4 regions of the Streptomyces sp. NBC_00252 genome follow, and region 4 is predicted to be linked to each of the others. Evidence: riboswitches for the same ligand, from Rfam matches in the RefSeq annotation. Region 4 holds a riboswitch; each other region holds the start of a gene.

The links. A riboswitch is a leader RNA that binds a small molecule or an ion and turns the genes downstream of it on or off. The one in region 4 is predicted to bind cyclic di-AMP.
Region 1: linked by a shared signal. The riboswitch ahead of OHT77_RS07445 (LysM peptidoglycan-binding domain-containing M23 family metallopeptidase) and the one ahead of OHT77_RS21825 (M23 family metallopeptidase) in region 4 are both predicted to bind cyclic di-AMP.
Region 2: linked by a shared signal. The riboswitch ahead of OHT77_RS26285 (transglycosylase SLT domain-containing protein) and the one ahead of OHT77_RS21825 (M23 family metallopeptidase) in region 4 are both predicted to bind cyclic di-AMP.
Region 3: linked by a shared signal. The riboswitch ahead of OHT77_RS37985 (C40 family peptidase) and the one ahead of OHT77_RS21825 (M23 family metallopeptidase) in region 4 are both predicted to bind cyclic di-AMP.

Annotation. Positions count from the first base shown of each region.
Region 1 covers NZ_CP108087.1:1,705,587-1,709,617, forward strand. The annotation lists gene OHT77_RS07440 (SGNH/GDSL hydrolase family protein) at 1-279, opposite strand, end outside; gene OHT77_RS07445 (LysM peptidoglycan-binding domain-containing M23 family metallopeptidase) at 525-1,436, opposite strand; cyclic di-AMP (ydaO/yuaA leader) riboswitch at 1,441-1,603, opposite strand; gene OHT77_RS07450 (alpha-galactosidase) at 1,906-3,978, opposite strand.
Region 2 covers NZ_CP108087.1:5,957,148-5,961,178, forward strand. The annotation lists gene OHT77_RS26275 (LacI family DNA-binding transcriptional regulator) at 1-462, shown strand, start outside; gene OHT77_RS26280 (HAD family hydrolase) at 569-1,375, shown strand; gene OHT77_RS26285 (transglycosylase SLT domain-containing protein) at 1,440-1,919, opposite strand; cyclic di-AMP (ydaO/yuaA leader) riboswitch at 1,923-2,094, opposite strand; gene OHT77_RS26290 (CocE/NonD family hydrolase) at 2,358-4,031, opposite strand, start outside.
Region 3 covers NZ_CP108087.1:8,564,420-8,568,450, forward strand. The annotation lists gene OHT77_RS37965 (8-amino-7-oxononanoate synthase) at 1-126, shown strand, start outside; gene OHT77_RS37970 (DUF397 domain-containing protein) at 168-392, opposite strand; gene OHT77_RS37975 (helix-turn-helix domain-containing protein) at 402-1,271, opposite strand; gene OHT77_RS37980 (ATP-binding protein) at 1,484-1,942, shown strand; gene OHT77_RS37985 (C40 family peptidase) at 2,028-2,501, opposite strand; cyclic di-AMP (ydaO/yuaA leader) riboswitch at 2,505-2,684, opposite strand; gene OHT77_RS37990 (hypothetical protein) at 3,024-3,332, opposite strand; gene OHT77_RS37995 (ATP-dependent Clp protease proteolytic subunit) at 3,340-3,975, opposite strand.
Region 4 covers NZ_CP108087.1:5,007,169-5,011,199, reverse strand. The annotation lists gene OHT77_RS21840 (alginate lyase family protein) at 1-658, shown strand, start outside; tRNA gene OHT77_RS21835 (tRNA-Met) at 711-784, shown strand; gene OHT77_RS21830 (PP2C family protein-serine/threonine phosphatase) at 892-2,070, shown strand; cyclic di-AMP (ydaO/yuaA leader) riboswitch at 2,304-2,460, shown strand; gene OHT77_RS21825 (M23 family metallopeptidase) at 2,472-3,482, shown strand; gene OHT77_RS21820 (aldo/keto reductase) at 3,570-4,031, shown strand, end outside.

The DNA of each region.
Region 1 (4,031 bases), 3.3 Mb from region 4:
GTCGGGGTCGGTGCCGGGGCGGATGATGTCGTTGCCGCCCGCGCTGAAGGAGACCAGGTCGGGGCCGAGCTCCTTGGCCCGGGTGAGCTGGTCGGCCACGATCTGGTCGAGCAGCTTTCCGCGCACGGCGAGGTTGGCGTACGCGAAGTCGCCTTCGGGCCGGCGATCCGCGAGCAGTACCGCGAACCGGTCGGCCCAGCCGACCATCGCGCCGTCGGGCCCAGGGTCGCCGACGCCTTCGGTGAAGCTGTCCCCCAGCGCCACGTACGACCCGATCACTGATCTGCTGTCACTCTTCGAATCGTTAGCCACGGCAACCATAATTCACCCTCGCCTGTGACCTACGCGATCGTAATAAGGGGTTGACGGACGGTGAGATAAGCCACTTGTAAAGGGTTGTCCAAAGTCGGAATAACTCTCTGACCAGGTACGTTGACGGCGAAACTGCCATACGCCGAAGGCCGGACCCGGGGATCGGGGTCCGGCCTTCGGTGCTGTGGGGGGGGTGGCGTCGGGGCCTGGGGTCAGCCGACGGTGACCCCGTGCGAGCGGAGATAGGCGACCGGGTCGACGTCCGAGCCGTAGTACGGCGTGGTCCGGATCTCGAAGTGCAGGTGCGGGCCGGTCACATTGCCGGTCGCGCCGGAGAGGCCGAGCTGCTGGCCCTCGGTGACGGTCTGGCCGGCCGAGACGGAGAGCTGCGACATGTGGGCGTACTGCGAGTACTCGCCGTCCGCGTGCCGGATGACGACCTCGTTGCCGTAGGCGCCGTCGTAGGCCGCCGAGACGACCGTGCCCGCGGCGACCGCCTTGATGGTGGTGCCGGTCGGGACGACGAAGTCGACGCCCGTGTGGTAGCCGCTGGACCACATGCTGCCGGCGACGCGGTAGCCGGTGCCGATGGTGCCGCCGGTCACGGGAAGGCCGTAGCCGGTGGAGGTGCTGGTGGTGTCGGCGCTCTGCGTGGCCGACGACTTCTTGGAAGAAGAGGAGAACGAGGACGAAGTGCCGGACGACGTCGACGACTTGGTCGTGTCCGTCCCCCTCGTCGTGGCCTTCTCACCGAGGGAGAGCTTCAGGCCCGGGTGGATCAGCGACGGGTTGCCGCCGATGGCCTCGCGGTTGTCCTGATAGATCTTCTTCCAGCCGCCGGTGACGTCCTGCTCCTCGGCGATCTTCGAGAGATAGTCGTCCGACTTCACCGAATACGTGGTGACGCGCGCCGACTTGGCGGCGGTGGACTTCTCGGTCGCCGTCTTCTCGACCACCGGAACGGACTGAACCGCCTTTTCCGGAGCGGAAGTCGTGGTCGCGGCATGGGCGCCGGTGGCTCCCATGAGCGGAAGGGCGAGTGCCGCGCCGCCGGTTCCGGCGACGGCTATCGAGCGGGTGAAGCGCTGGGGCTTCGGGCGGCGGTGTTTACCCTTCGCGGGCATGACGAATTCCTCTCCGGCGCCTGCGAGGTGAGCTGTCGGGTTCGGGCTGGAGATGCCCGGCCGCGCACTGGGCGCGTCTTGACCCCAAGCCCGTTCCGGAGACCGGAACAGGCGTCGTACCTGTGGGTCCCCCGCTCCTGCCGCATACGGGTGAGTGGATGCGAAGTCCGGTCGGCGGCAGGACTGGGCGTCCGTCCGGATTGGTGGCGAACGTAAGCGAGGAAGACGCAAAGGGACAAGCAGGAGGTTCCACGGATTTGCGTTTCTTGTGATCCCTTGTGGGAATTCACAGTCACCCTCCGTGAATTCCCCCAGGACCCTGCCCTTCAATTCCCCTGTAAAAGCACGTCAATTACGTGAACATGACGAACGACGCACGGTCACGAATATGACGCTGCTCACGTACGCGACTCTCAGGTTCCTTTATTCCAGAGCGAGTTGGACGAAGGCTGCAATTGGGACAGAAGGATCAGATGCGACGCAGCCGGAGAACCATCGCATCCAGGTCACCGCGCAGCCCGGTCGGCAGTCCGTGGTGCAACAGCACGGCCCCTCGGTGCACTTCGCCCGTTTCGAGGCATTCGTACGACACTGTCGGGTCGAGTCCGCGCAGCCTGAGCGCCGGGAGGGGCTCGCCGTAGTGCTGCGCCTGGAGGAGGGCGAGGACGACGGTCTCGTCGCCGCGGACGTACTGCACGGCGCTGAGTCCACCGGTCGGCGGGCGCAGGCGGTACAGGTCGCCGTGCTGCACGAGGGGCCGGATCTCCTTGTAGAGGTCCACCCAGCGGCGGGCCTCGGCGAGCTCCTCCTCGGTCCACTCCGAGAGGTCGCCGCCCACGCCGAGCACACCGGCCATGGCGCTCACGAACCGGAAGCGCAGGCTGCTGACCCGGCCGTTGAGCTGGGTGTTGGGGCTGTCGGTGACCCAGGCGGCCATCACGCGCGCGGGGTGGATCTGGCTGAAGCCGTACTGGATGGCGAGCCGGTCCAGCGGGTCGGTGTTGTCCGAGGTCCACACCTGGTCCGTGCGGCTCATGATGCCGAGGTCGATCCGGCCGCCGCCGCCCGAGCAGGACTCGAAGGCGACGCCCGGGTGGGCCTCCCGCAACCGGTCCAACAGGCCGTACAGGGCGCGCACATGATCCACCCAGAGGCGCTGCGGGTAGGCCTCGCCCGGCCAGCCCGCGTCGGTGAAGCAGCGGTTGAAGTCCCACTTCACGTAGTCGATCGGGGCGCTGGAGAGGAGCCCGTCGAGCTGCTCCCACAGGTACTCCTGGACGTCCTCGCGGGCGAGGTTCAGGACGAGCTGGTTGCGGAACTCCGTCCGCTTCCGTCCTTCCTGGTACTGCACCCAGTCGGGGTGCGCGCGGTACAGGTCGCTGTCCGCGTTGACCATCTCGGGCTCGACCCAGATGCCGAACCGCATGCCCAGGGCGTGCACACGGTCGGCGAGGGGCTTGAGCCCTGCCGGGAAGCGGTCCGGGTTGGGCGTCCAGTCGCCGAGCCCGGCGCGGTCGCTGGTGCGGGCGCCGAACCAGCCGTCGTCCACCACGAACAGCTCGACCCCGACCGCCGCCGCCCGCCGCGCGAGCACCTCCTGCTGGTCCTCGGAGATGTCGAACTGGGTGGCCTCCCAGGAGTTGTAGAGCACCGGCCGGTCCTGGTCCGCGTCCGGGATGACGTACGTCCGCTGGTACGTGTGCCAGGTGCGGCTCGCGCCGCCGTGGCCGGTGTCGCTCCACAGGCCGGCGAAGACCGGGGTCGTGAAGGACTCCCCCGGCGCCAGGAGCAGCAGCCCGGAGTCGTCGTACCCGGCGCCGCCGGTGATCTGCACGCGCGCGTCCGGGAGTTGGGCCACGGCGAGCCGCCAGGACCCCGACCAGCCGAGGGCGCAGCCGTACACCTCGCCGCGCTCCTCGGTCGCGTCGGTGTCGAGGGCGACCCAGGGGAGGTGCTGGTGTCCGGTGTGGCCGCGGCGGCTGCCGATGACCTTCTCACCGTAGGTGAGGTCGGAGCGCACCAGCCGGGACTCGGCGGCCCACCGGCCGTGCAGCTGGGACAGCCGCCAGCCCTCGCGCTCGGGCAGCGTCCAGGTCGCGGAGTCCGCACGCAGCAGCTCCAGGGGCGCGGCCCCGTCGTTGCCGAGGGTCGTCCAGCGCTCTACGACGTCACCGCGCGTCCGGTAGTGCAGCGTGATCGCAAGGCCGCCGTCCCGGAAGCGCAGCCGCAGCTCGTCGCCCTCGGTGTCGTACCGCTCGAAGGTCCATTCCGTGCCGCGGCGCTCGGGCGTGCGCACGGAGAGGGCGGGGCGGGCGAAGCGGGGGCCACCCTCGACGGGGTACTCCTCGCGGCCGTCGAGCCGCGACTCGAAGGAGGAGGCGCCGGGCAGCGGCCGGGCCGCCAGTTCCTCGGCGTCGGCGAGTGCGATCGCGGGGCCCCAGTGCAGGTGGAGCAGCTCGTCCTGCTCGGTGAGATGGACGGCATAGCTGCTCGTCGGGCCCGACAGCACCCACGTACGGCCGTTCTCGGCGATCTCCAACATCAAGCCCCTCACAGATTCGAACAAGTCCGCTCAAGCACCAACATCATCAACGG
Region 2 (4,031 bases), 950 kb from region 4:
GGCCGCCGTCGCATCGCCATGGTCACCGGCCCACTGGACGCCCCCGGCGGCCCCGACCGCCTGGCGGGTTACAGGGACGTCCTCACCGAGGCAGGCCTCCCGCACGACCCGACCCTCGTGGTCGAGGGCGACTACCGCCGCACGGGCGGCGAGGAAGCGGCACGGCGCCTCCTCGCCCAGGCCCCGGACATAGACGCGGTCTTCGTGGCCTCGGACCTGATGGCCCTCGGAGTGGTCAACACCCTCCAGAAATCGGGCCGTTCGGTCCCGGATGACATCGCTGTCGGAGGCTTCGACGACTCGGCCGCGGCCACCTCCATCACCCCGGCCCTCACCACCATGCGCCAGCCCTACGACCGCATCAGCGCCGAAATGGTCCGCATGCTCCTGGCTCAGATCGCCGGCGAGGACACGGCCGGCGTGATTCTGCCTACGGAACTGGTGGTACGGGAGTCGGCATAACGGCCGTAATTGTCAAACCAACCGGAACTCGGGTCAACGCATGTGAAGGCAGGAGCCGTCCGGTTCGTGTCGAGTCGGGGGGGCTTTCCATCCGTATTCTCTGATCATGGCCGCACCCCTCGCATATGCACTGATCGCCACCGACCTGGACGGGACGCTGCTGCGCGGTGACGACACGCTCTCCGACCGGTCCCTCGCCGTGCTCGCGCGGGTGGCGGCGGCCGGTGCCCGGCATCTCGTCGTCACCGGCAGGCCCGCGCCGAGGGTGCGGCCCCTGCTGGACGACCTCGGCTCCAAGGGGCTCGCGGTGTGCGGACAGGGCGCGCAGTTGTACGACGCCGGCGCGGACCGTCTGCTCTGGTCGGTCACCCTGGACCGGGAGTTGGCGGAGACGGCGCTCGGGAAGATCGAGGCGGAAGTGGGCCAGGTGTACGCGGCGGTCGACCAGGACGGTGTCGACGGCCTCACGCTCATCGAGCCCGGCTACCTGATGCCGCACCCCACGCTTCCCTCGGTGCGGGTGGGCCGGCGGGACGACCTCTGGTGCGAGCCCATCAGCAAGGTGTTGCTCCGTCACCCGGACCTGGCGGACGACGAGTTGGCGGCCACGGCCCGCTCGGTGGTCGGTTCGCTGGCCTCGGTCACCATGTCGGGCCCCGGCACCGTCGAACTCCAGCCACTCGGCATCACCAAGGCGACGGGACTGGCCCTGGCCGCCCGCCACTTGGGCCTGACCCCCTCCGACACCATCGCCTTCGGCGACATGCCGAACGACATCCCGATGTTCGACTGGGCGGCGCACGGGGTGGCGATGGCCAACGCCCACCCCGAACTCAAGGCGGTGGCGGACGAGGTGACGTCCTCGAACGAGGACGACGGCATCGCGGTGGTGCTGGAGAGACTGCTCGGCTGAGCCCTGAATGGCCCCGCAGGGGCACATTCAGGGGCGCGGGGCTGTTTCTCTTTGCGGCTGTTTTCTAGTAAGCGCCGTACACGTTGTCGATGGACCCGTACACGGCCGCCGCGTAGTTGCAGGCAGCGGTGATGTTCGCGACCGGGTCGTACGGGTCGAACGAAGTCCCGGCCACGTGATACGCGTTGAACGTCGGGTCGATCACCTGGAGCAGCCCCTTCGACGGCGTACCGGCCGCCGCGTTGGAGTCCCAGTTGTTGATCGCGTACTGGTTGCCGGACGACTCACGGATCACGTTCCGGTAGATCCCGTTGTACGTACCCGGAATCCCCTTCTGCGCCATGATCGCGAGCGACTCCCGGATCCACCCGTCAAGGGTGTTGGGGTACCCGGCGAGCGTGGTGGAGGCGGCGGTGGTCGACGTGGTGGCCGCGGACGCGGTGGTCGCACCGACGACGGGCAGGGCCAGGATCGCCGCACCGGTGCCGGCGATGACGGCACGGCGGACGAGGCGGGCACGGCGGGACTGAGCGGTTGCAGGCATGACGAGGTTCCTCTCCGTCGCCTGCGAGGTGAGCTGTCGGGTTCGGGCTGGGAGGTGCCCGGCCGCGCCCTTGCGGACGTGACTTAACCCCTAGCCGTCCCGGTCGCGATGACCGGTCCGGCGACTTACCTGGTTCCCCCGCTCCTGCCGTGCGAGAAGTTCGTGACTGGGATGCCGGGCGGCGGCAGGATTCGGCGTTCCGCTCGACAGGCCGGGAAACTATGCGAGAGCACATGTCCGGAACAAGTGGCGGAATCACACCTAACCCCTATTGACCTTGGTCTGAGGCGTATGGGGCGCTTGATCCTTTGCAGGAGCCAAGGGTCAACTGTCAATCGCCGCAAGGGGAAACGCGGGCAGACCGGGACACAGGTCGCGCACAGAAACGCGTGACCCAACTCACGAGAGGATTAAGAACGGCAAATCGGGCATTCAACCTCAACTGGCAGTTCTCGGAATCCTTTTCTCCCAGGTGCGATGGAAGATCACTTCTCCACCCTCGGTGCAGATGACCTCATTTGAGGTAAGAAAGTCCGTTTCGTCGCAGGTGATCTCCGACCGGGTCCGCACGCTCGTGTCCCAGCCGAGCTCCGGCCGGTGCAGCCGGATCGACCATTCCGAGAGGGTGCGCGCGGACAGCGGATCGGACTCGTCGATCGTGTACGTCTCCAGCGCGTCCTCGGTGAACTCCAGCCCGTCGGGATACACCCGCGTGCCGCCGTACCGGGGGTCGACCTCGAGCCGCCACTCGCCCTTCGCCACATCCCGCACGATCAGTCGCTCGGGCCGCGGTTCGTCCAGCGTGGCCGGGTAGTTGACCCCGAGCGGCTCGGCCTCCTCGGGTTCGTCGAAGTGGATGTCGTCCGTCAACTCCTGCTCCCGCACCGGGAGTTCGAGCGCGCTGCCCTCGGGGTCCAGGGTGAAGCCCGCCGCGGACTCCGGCTGCGGCCAGATCCACGGCCAGTACGCCGACGACACCGCGAGCCGGATGCGGTGCCCGGGCGGGAACGCGTGCCCGATGCCGTTCAGCTCGAAGGTGACGTCCTCGGTGGTCCCCGGCGTCCACGGCACCGCCCGGTCCCGCCCGTGCCGCGCCGACAGGTTGAGCACGCCCCGGGTGACCAGGGTCGAGGAGCCGTCGGGGGCGACGTCGCAGAGCCGGGCGATCACCTGCCCGCGCGGCACCTCGCAGGTCAGCCGCAGCCGTACCCTCGGTCGCCCCAGCACCCACGTCTCGGCCGGCACCTCGAACTCGAAGCACGCCGACCGCGCGTCCTCGTCCCGCTGGTCCGGCGGCAGGTCGGCGTCGTTCCCGAAGGGGAAGAACCGGCCCGCGTCCACCCCGGTGTGCATGGGGGAGCGGACGACCACGGGGGCGCCCCGGAGGCCGTACGTCGTCGTCTTCACGTGCGGCGAGGGCCACGCGGGCTCGCCGACCCAGCGGCCCGGGAGGGTGTCGTAGACCGTGGCCGGGGGATGCGAGTCGCTGACGTAGGCCCGGAGGAGGGGGTCGGTCAGGACGCCGGTGTCCTTGTCCTTCAACCAGTGGTCCCACCAGCGGAGGGTCTCCTGGAGGAAGCCGATCGCGGGGCCGGGCGGGAGGCCGCGGTCCGGGTACTGGTGCGACCAGGGGCCGATGAGGCCGCGTACGCGGTCCGGCGGGAGGTGTTCGACGAGCCGGATGACCGTGTCGCGGTACGGGTCGTGCCAGCCGCCGACCGCGAGGACGGCCGCGTCGATCGCGCCGTAGTCCTCGCAGACGCTGCCGTGCTTCCAGTAGTCGTCGCGGAGTTGGTGGGCGAGCCAGGTGTGGATGAACGGGTCGATCTCCGCCAGGCGGCCCAGCCACATGTCGCGCCAGACGAGGCCCGCGTACTCGGGGTCCGGCGGGCGGGCGACGAAGGCGAGCATGGTGGCCGCCCAGGCGTGCAGGTCGACGGCGAGGGCCGAACCGCCCATGTAGTGCACGTCGTTGTCGTAGCGGTCGTCCGTGGAGCAGACGGTGACGATCGCCTTCAGCGGCTCGGGGGCCAGGGCGGCGATCTGGAGGGAGTTGAAGCCGCCCCAGGAGATGCCGAACATGCCGACCTTGCCGGTGCACCAGGGCTGCGC
Region 3 (4,031 bases), 3.6 Mb from region 4:
GTGGGCTGCTTCCGTCCTCCTTCCGTGCCCGACGGCATCTCACGGCTCAGGCTGACCGCCCGAGCGGACCTCTCCGGGGCCGAGATCGAACGCGCTGTACGTGTGATCGGCGAGACGCGACCATGAGTCGGCGTGACACGGCCGTGCGTCGCTGACGGGCGGACAGATCAGTGGAACGCGGTGAGGAACCCCGTCCAGCTCTCGGGGGAGAACAGCAGGGCGGGTCCTTGCGGGTCCTTCGAGTCGCGTACGGCGAGCAGCCCCGCGCGGGGGCCTGAGCGCGGACGAGCCGCCTCGACGCAGTTGTTCGCTCCCGTGCTGTAGCTGCTGCGCAGCCACCGCACACCGGACAGTTCAGAACTGGAAGGTACGTTCCGAGGCAGTGCAGACATGGTGCCTCCTTACGCGCCGTCACCTATCCCGGCGATGTAATCCGACGAATCCTCGGGCGAAAGGGCGTGGAACTGAAGGGTGCTGAAGGCCTCGCTGTAGGCCTCTAGGTCTTCTTTCCGTTCGAGGTAGAGGCTACTCGTCAAGTGGTCGAGAACAACCACGTCCAGATCAGAAGTGCTCGGAAAGGAGAAAATAACGAAAGGCCCGGTGATGCCGATGTGCGCCCCAGCGGCGAACGGCAGTACCTGGAGCCGGACTTGGGGCAGCCGTGCCGCCTCCACCAGCCGGTCCAGCTGACGGGCCATCACACCGGGACCGCCCACCTCGCGGCGCAGCACCGCCTCGTCGAGGACCACGCTCAGCGCCAGCGGCGGATCGGCGCGCAGCACGTCCTGCCTGGCCATCCGCACCTGCACCAGCGCGTCGAGCCGCTCGGGCCCGTCGTTGTCGGGGCCTCCCACGGCCGCCCGGGTCACCGCCCGTGCGTACTCCGGCGTCTGCAGCAGACCGGGGACCACCGAGGTCTCCAGGGTGCGGAGCGTGCTGGCCTGTGACTCCAGACTGATGAAGTCCCGGTAGGCGGGCGGGAGTACACCGCGATAGGCGTGCCACCAGTGGTGCCGGCCGCCGACGTCGTCGGAGCCCGCGAGCACCAGGAGCATGTCCCGAAGTTGTGGGTCACCGACCTGATAGGCGTCCAGAAGTAACCGGACGTCAGGTGGTTTCACGCCACTCGCCCCGGTCTCGATCCGGCTCACCTTCGACTGGTGCCAGCCCACGAGCCGGGCCGCCTCTCCGCTGGTGAGCCCCGCCTCCGCACGCAACGCGCGGAGTTCGGCGCCCAGTTTCCGGCGGCGCACCGCGGGACCGTACTGCATGGGTTTCTCCTTACTCCTTCCGAGCCGCCCAAATACGGTCTGAGGTCGCAGAGTTCACCGCTTCGAGCGACAGATATATGCATATCTTGGTGGATCGGCACCGTTACCGCCGAGCTAATGGCAGTCTGGCGAAGAAGCACCAGTCCGGGACCGTACTCGAACCATCCGCGCCGTGACGGACACCGGTCCCGCGGGAAAGGGACGACCGCGCCATGGCAGACCATCTGGAAGCATCCGTCACTCTGCCGAGCGATCCGGCCTCGGTGTCCGCCGCCCGCACCTATGTCGTCGGAACCCTGGTCGAATGGGGCCTCCCGGCGGACACGGAGGCCGCCGACACCATCCGTCTCATCGTGTCGGAACTCGCCACCAACGCCGTACAGCACACCTTCGGCCAGTCACCCACCTTCACGGTGGACATCGAGCTGGAGCGTGACGAACACCTGCGCATCGGGGTCACCGACAGCCACCCCCGCTTCCCCAAACGCCTGCCGGCCGCCGTCCAGCAGGACAACGGCCGGGGCATGGTGATCATCCGCTGGCTGACCGCGGAGTGCGGCGGCAAACTCAGGGTCCGGCCCACCCGCGAGGGCGGCAAGACCGTCTCCGTCGAGGTGCCCTGGACCGTCCCGGCCCGGCCGGTGACCGCCGCGGGCCAGCAGGAGCCGTAGAACGGCTTCCTGAAGGGCCTCCGGACACCCGAGGGGGTGGCGGCCCGTCAGGTGGCCGCCACCCCCTCGGGAGATTCAGCGCGGGTCAGCTGACCCGGCCGTACCAGACGCTCTTGGTCCAGATCTTCTGCAGCCGCACCACGTCCCCGGTCTTCGGGGCGTGCCAGATCTTTCCCTTCCCGGCGTAGATGCCGACGTGGTAGACGCTGGAGCCCGAGTGGAAGAACACGAGATCCCCGGCCTTGCGGCTCTTGGCCGAGATGTGGTGGGTCTTGTTGTACTGCTGGGCAGCCGTACGAGGCAGCTTCTTGCCCGCCTTCTTGTACGAGTACAACGTGAGCCCGGAGCAGTCGAAGCGGCCCGGTCCGGTGGCCCCGTACCTGTACGGAGCGCCCTTCTTGGACGCCGCGACCTGGAGTGCCTTCGTCGCGGGTGTCGCGGCCGCGGCGTCGGATGCGACGCCCGGTATCACGACGGAGCCGCCCACGGCGGCGATGGCGAAGGCCGAGGCCGTACCGGCCCTGACCATCAGCGACGGGACACGATTGAGCGCAGTCATGCGCAACCCTTCGTCAGCCGCCTGTGAAGGATGACCTGTCGGATTCGGGCTGGCGAAGTTGCCCGGCCGCTGACGCGGCTTCACCCCAAGGGCTGCTCGACCCGGTCATGGCGTGACCGTCCCGGCGACCCGTCGTGCTTGGGTCCTCCACTCCTGCCGATGCAATCCTGTCGACCTGTCATCCGGGTGGCGGCAGGACTCGGCGTCCGCCCGGATCGCCCCGCCGCTGCGGCGGGGTCTTGTCGTCAGACAGGGATCTTCACCTATGCATGTCCGAAAATCCCAACGGAACCGGGGATTTGTGGGGTTACTCACCACTCACCCGTTCGGGTGGACACCCCCGTGTTCGAGCGGGTGTCGACGCGGGTGCACCCCTCGGACCAGCACCGGAACACCTCAGGAGCCCTCCGGACTACGCGTGTTGCGCAACCCGGGACGCCTCGCGGACGGAGGAACGACTACGCCGATCGGGGGTACGCCGTTCGGCTCGTTTCGCCTCCGCCCGGGACGGCTCCCGGTCCCTCAACTGTCGGAGGGCGCGGGGATGGTGACCCGCGCCGTGCGGCGCTCCCCGTCCAGCACGCGCAGCGCACGCGCCAGGGTGGGGGCGTGCAGCTCGGTCTCGCCCCGCTGGTGCATCAGCGCCAGCGCGTCCCGCAGCTCGGCGGCCTTCGCCACGAGCGCCTGAGCGGCCCTCAGACCACGGTACGTGTCACCGTCGTGCGCCGGGTTGATACGGCCCAGCAGGTCGGCCACATCCAGATAACGGTCGATCAACTCGCCCTCGGCGCGCGTCAGTGCGGGCAACGGCGGCAGTTCCGGCGGCAGCATCGTCGGCTCACTCCCCGCCCGGCTCGGCGAGCGAGGTCTTGCGGGTCGTCACGATCCGGTCCACCAGCCCGTATTCCAGGGCCTGTTGGGCATCCAGGATGCGGTCGCGCTCGATGTCCGCGCTCACCTGCTCCACCGTCCGGCCCGTGTGCAGGGCGAGCAGGGACTCGAGTTGGGACCGGGTGCGCGCCAACTCCTCGGCCTGGATGGCGAGATCACTCGCCTGACCCTGGATCGGCTCCGGCAGCGAGGGCTGGTGGATCACCACTCGCGCACCCGCCAGCGCCGACCGCTTGCCCGGCGTGCCCGCCGCCAGCAGCACCGCAGCGGACGAGCCGGCCTGCCCCAGGCAGACCGTCTCCACGTCACAGCTGACGAACCGCAAGGTGTCGTAGATCGCGGACATCGCGGTGAACGATCCGCCGGGCGAGTTGATGTACAGCGAGATGTCCCGGTCGGGCGCCTGGTACTCGAGGCGCATGAACTGGGCCATCACGTCGTTCGCCGAGATGTCGTCGATCGGTGTCCCGAGGAAGACGATCCGCTCCTCCAGCAGCTTCGAGTACGGGTCGAGGGTCCGGTGGCCCGAGCTGGTGCGCTCCGTGAACTCGGGCAGGACATGGCGGGCGGACGGTCGGGTCATGGCGTGACCTCTCTCTGGCGGGCGCACTCCCTGGCGGGCTCTGTACAAAATGTACA
Region 4 (4,031 bases):
CTTCGGGACGATGCTGCGTACGGCCTACGAGCCGGAGGTCACCAAGAACCTGCCGGACTACAACGGCAACTGGGACCTCGCGATGACGGACGCGGCGATCGGCATCGCGGTCTTCCTCGACGACCACAAGGCCTTCGACGCGGCCGTCAAACGCTTCCAGGACCGCGTCCCCGCGTACTTCTACCTTGCCAAGGACGGCAAGGTTCCGCTCACCCCGGTGGGTTCGAAGCTCACCACCCCGCAGAAGCTGACGACGTACTGGTTCAAGCAGACGACCTTCCACGACGGCCTCGCCCAGGAGACCTGCCGCAACTTCAAGCACGTCGGCTACTCGCTGGCGGCGACCGCGCACATCGCCGAGACCGCCTGGCACCAGGGCGTCGACCTCTACGACGGCGTCAAGGACCGGCTCAAGGCGGCCCTGGAGTTCCACTCCCGCTACCAGCTCGGCGAGCCCGCGCCCGCCTGGCTGTGCGGCGGGAAGGTCGACCGGAACATGGGCCCCGACGTGGAGGTCGCCGTGAACCACCTGGAGAACCGGCTCGGCGTGAAGGTGCCCGCCGCGCACAAGCTCGCCGAGTCCACCCGCCCGGCCGGCAGCGACGACCTCTTCGTCTCCTGGGAGACCCTCACGCACGCCGAGAATCCGGCCGACTGAAACCCGTGTGACATCGGACCCCGCGCATGGCGTATAGTTGCAATCACAACGGCGCGGGGTGGAGCAGCTCGGTAGCTCGCTGGGCTCATAACCCAGAGGTCGCAGGTTCAAATCCTGTCCCCGCTACTCAGGCCAAGGGCCGGAATCCAGAAATGGATTCCGGCCCTTGGTGTTTCTCCCCCTGTCGGCCCACCCCGCTCGCCGCCCTCCCCCCACCGGGAAAAACTGGTTCCGTGGAGGAGGAGGGTCCGTATGTGCGAGCCGGCGGGCGTCTGCCCGGCGATCCCGTGCCCGACCCCGGCCTCGGCGACAGCCCCGCGCCCCGGCCCGAGAGCGAGGGCCGGCGGATCTCGTACACCCGCGCCGTCGTCCGCCGCCTCCCCGTCCTGCTGCTGATCGCCGCCGCGCTCTACGACTACCTCACCGCGGCCGACTTCACGGCGGCCCCGCTCTTCACCGCCGCCCCGCTGGTGGCCGCCCCGCTCTACTCCCGGCGCGGCACCGTCCTCACCGGCCTCGCGTCCGTCGCCGTCGTCCTCGCCATCCACATCAGGCTCGGCATCGTCTACGACACCGACGCGCTGACCGAGGTCGCCACCGTGGCGACGGTCGCCGTCCTCGCCGTCCTCATCAACCTCCTGGTCCGCCGCAGCAGCGAACAGCTCGCCTCCGCGCGCGAGATCGCCGAGGCCGCCCAACGGGCCGTACTGCCCGAACCGGCCGAGCGCATCGGCGGGTTCGAGATCGCGGCCCGCTACGAGGCGGCGCAGGAGGGCGCGTTCATCGGCGGCGACCTGTACGCGGTGCAGGACACCCCGCACGGGGTACGGCTGGTCGTCGGTGACGTGCGCGGCAAGGGCATGGGCGCGGTCGCCGCCGTCGCCGTGGTCATCGGGGCGTTCCGGGAGGCCGCCGAGCAGGAGGCGACCCTGGAGGCGGTCGCGCAGCGGCTGGAGCGGGCGCTCGCGCGTGAGGGCACCCGGCGCGACGGGCTCGACGCGTTCGAGGGGTTCACCACGGCCGTCCTCGCCGAACTCCCGCACGGCGACGGCGTCGTACGCATCGTCGACCGGGGGCATCCGCCGCCGCTGCTCCTCCACGTGGACGGCACCGTCAGCACGTTGCAGGTCCGGGAGCCCGCACTGCCCCTGGGAATGGGCGAGTTGGGGGTCTGGCCCGACCGGGCCGAGGAGTTCGCCTTCCCGGGCGGGGCCACTCTTCTCGTGCACACCGACGGGCTGTCCGAGGCGCGGGACTCCCGCGGGGTCTTCTACGACCCGGCGGCGCGGCTGGCCGGGCGGACCTTCCGTACCCCCGAGGTGCTGCTCGGCATCCTCGCCAAGGAGGTGCGGCGGTACTCCGGGGGCTGGATGACGGACGACATGGCGATGATCGCCGTACGGCATCCCTAGCCGCTGTTACCAGGTGTGACCGGGCGGGTGCCCTCCGCATAACAACTGACATACCGTCAATACCTGTGGGAATTCTGAGACTTGGCCAACTCGCCCGTTTTTCGCCGGTGGTGGGCTGTTCGTCCAGCAAGGAAAGGTTAATGATCAAGCCGAACAGCTTGGAAACGGGCGCCCGTGTCTATTAACGTTCGATAACGCAGCGCGGTCGTCCCGGCCGTCACAAGAGACGGCTCCGTGCGCACGCGCCGAATCCCGCAAGGGAACCGGGGAACCACCACTTGGGGTGAATCGCTCGTCGACAGCCGTGGAGACACGGCCTGTTTACGCGCGTAGGAGACCTTCCTGCTCCGAACCCGTCAGCTAACCCGGTAGGCGAGAAGGAAGGAAAGGAGCACGCCCACGTGGCGTCAAACCAGGCTGCCCCTGAAGCCCCTGTCGTCTACGGCGGTTACCGCCCCGACGAGGGCCCCTGGGAGGAGTGGAATCCCAGCGCGGAGACCGTTTCCCCCAACCGCGGCAAGCACCGTGTCGCGAAGCAGCGTGGTGGCGGAGGATTCGCCCGCAGCTCCACCGTCCTGGGCGTCGGTGTCATAGCCGCCGTCAGCGCGGGCGGCATGGCCAGCGCCAACACCGGCAAGCCGCCGGTCTCCATCTCGATGCCCGACCTGCCCTCGGTGGGCCACCTCCTGGACGACTCGTCCGGCAGCACCCCCAAGGGTTCCGCGACCGCGCTCAGCAGCGTCGGCGTGACCACCACCGAGACCGCCAAGGGCGCCTCGAACGCGGGCGAGCTGCTCCGGAACCGGATCATGGCGCAGGCCGAGTCGCAGCAGGTGCAGGTCGACGGCAGGACGCAGGCCGTCGCCGAGGCCGCCGTCGCCAAGCAGACCGTCGACGCCGCCGCCAAAGCCGAGAAGGACGCCGCGAAGAAGGCAGCCGACGCGAAGAAGGCCGCGGAGGACGCCGCCAAGAAGAAGGCCGAGGCCGCGAAGCTCGCCGCACTCGCCAAGCAGTACACGCTGCCCGTCGCCTCGTACACGATCACCGGGACCTTCGGCCAGGCCGGCTCGATGTGGTCCTCCGGGTACCACACGGGTCTCGACTTCGCCGCGCCCACCGGCACGCTGATCAAGGCCGTCCACAGCGGCACGGTCACCGAGGCGGGCTGGGCCGGGTCGTACGGGTACCGCACGATCCTCACCCTCGACGACGGCACCGAGCTGTGGTTCTGCCACCAGTCCTCGATCAACGTCAGCGTCGGGCAGAAGGTCTCCACCGGCGAGGTCATCGGCCGCGTGGGCGCCACCGGCAACGTCACCGGGCCGCACCTCCACCTGGAGGTGCACATCAACGGTGCCGCGACCGCGAGCGACCCGGCGCCCTGGCTGCGCAGCAAGGGCCTCAACCCCTGAGCAGCCCCCTGACCGGACCCTGAGTCGACCCCGTCCGCCCGTGCTGTGCCGGAATATCCGGTTCCGGCGCGGGCGTTGACGTACGGCATGACTTCTCTTCGCAAGCTGGGCCGGTCCGATCTGGAGATCTTCCCGCTGAACCTCGGCGGCAACGTGTTCGGCTGGACCGCCGACGAGGCGGCCTCCTTCGCCGTGCTCGACGCCTACACGGCCGCCGGGGGCAACTTCGTCGACACCGCCGACTCGTACACGGCGTGGATCGAGGGCAACAAGGGCGGTGAGTCCGAGACCGTCATCGGCAAGTGGCTCAAGGCCCGCGGCAACCGCTCCGACGTCGTCATCGCCACCAAGGTCAGCCAGCACCCCGAGTACCCGGGCCTGTCCGCCGCCAACATCAAGGCCGCGGCCGACGCCTCCCTGCGCCGCCTGGGCACCGACTACATCGACCTGTACTACCCGCACTTCGACAAGGAGGAAGTGCCGGTCGAGGAGATCGTCGGCACGCTCGACGAGCTGGTGAAGGCGGGCAAGGTGCGGCACATCGCCGCC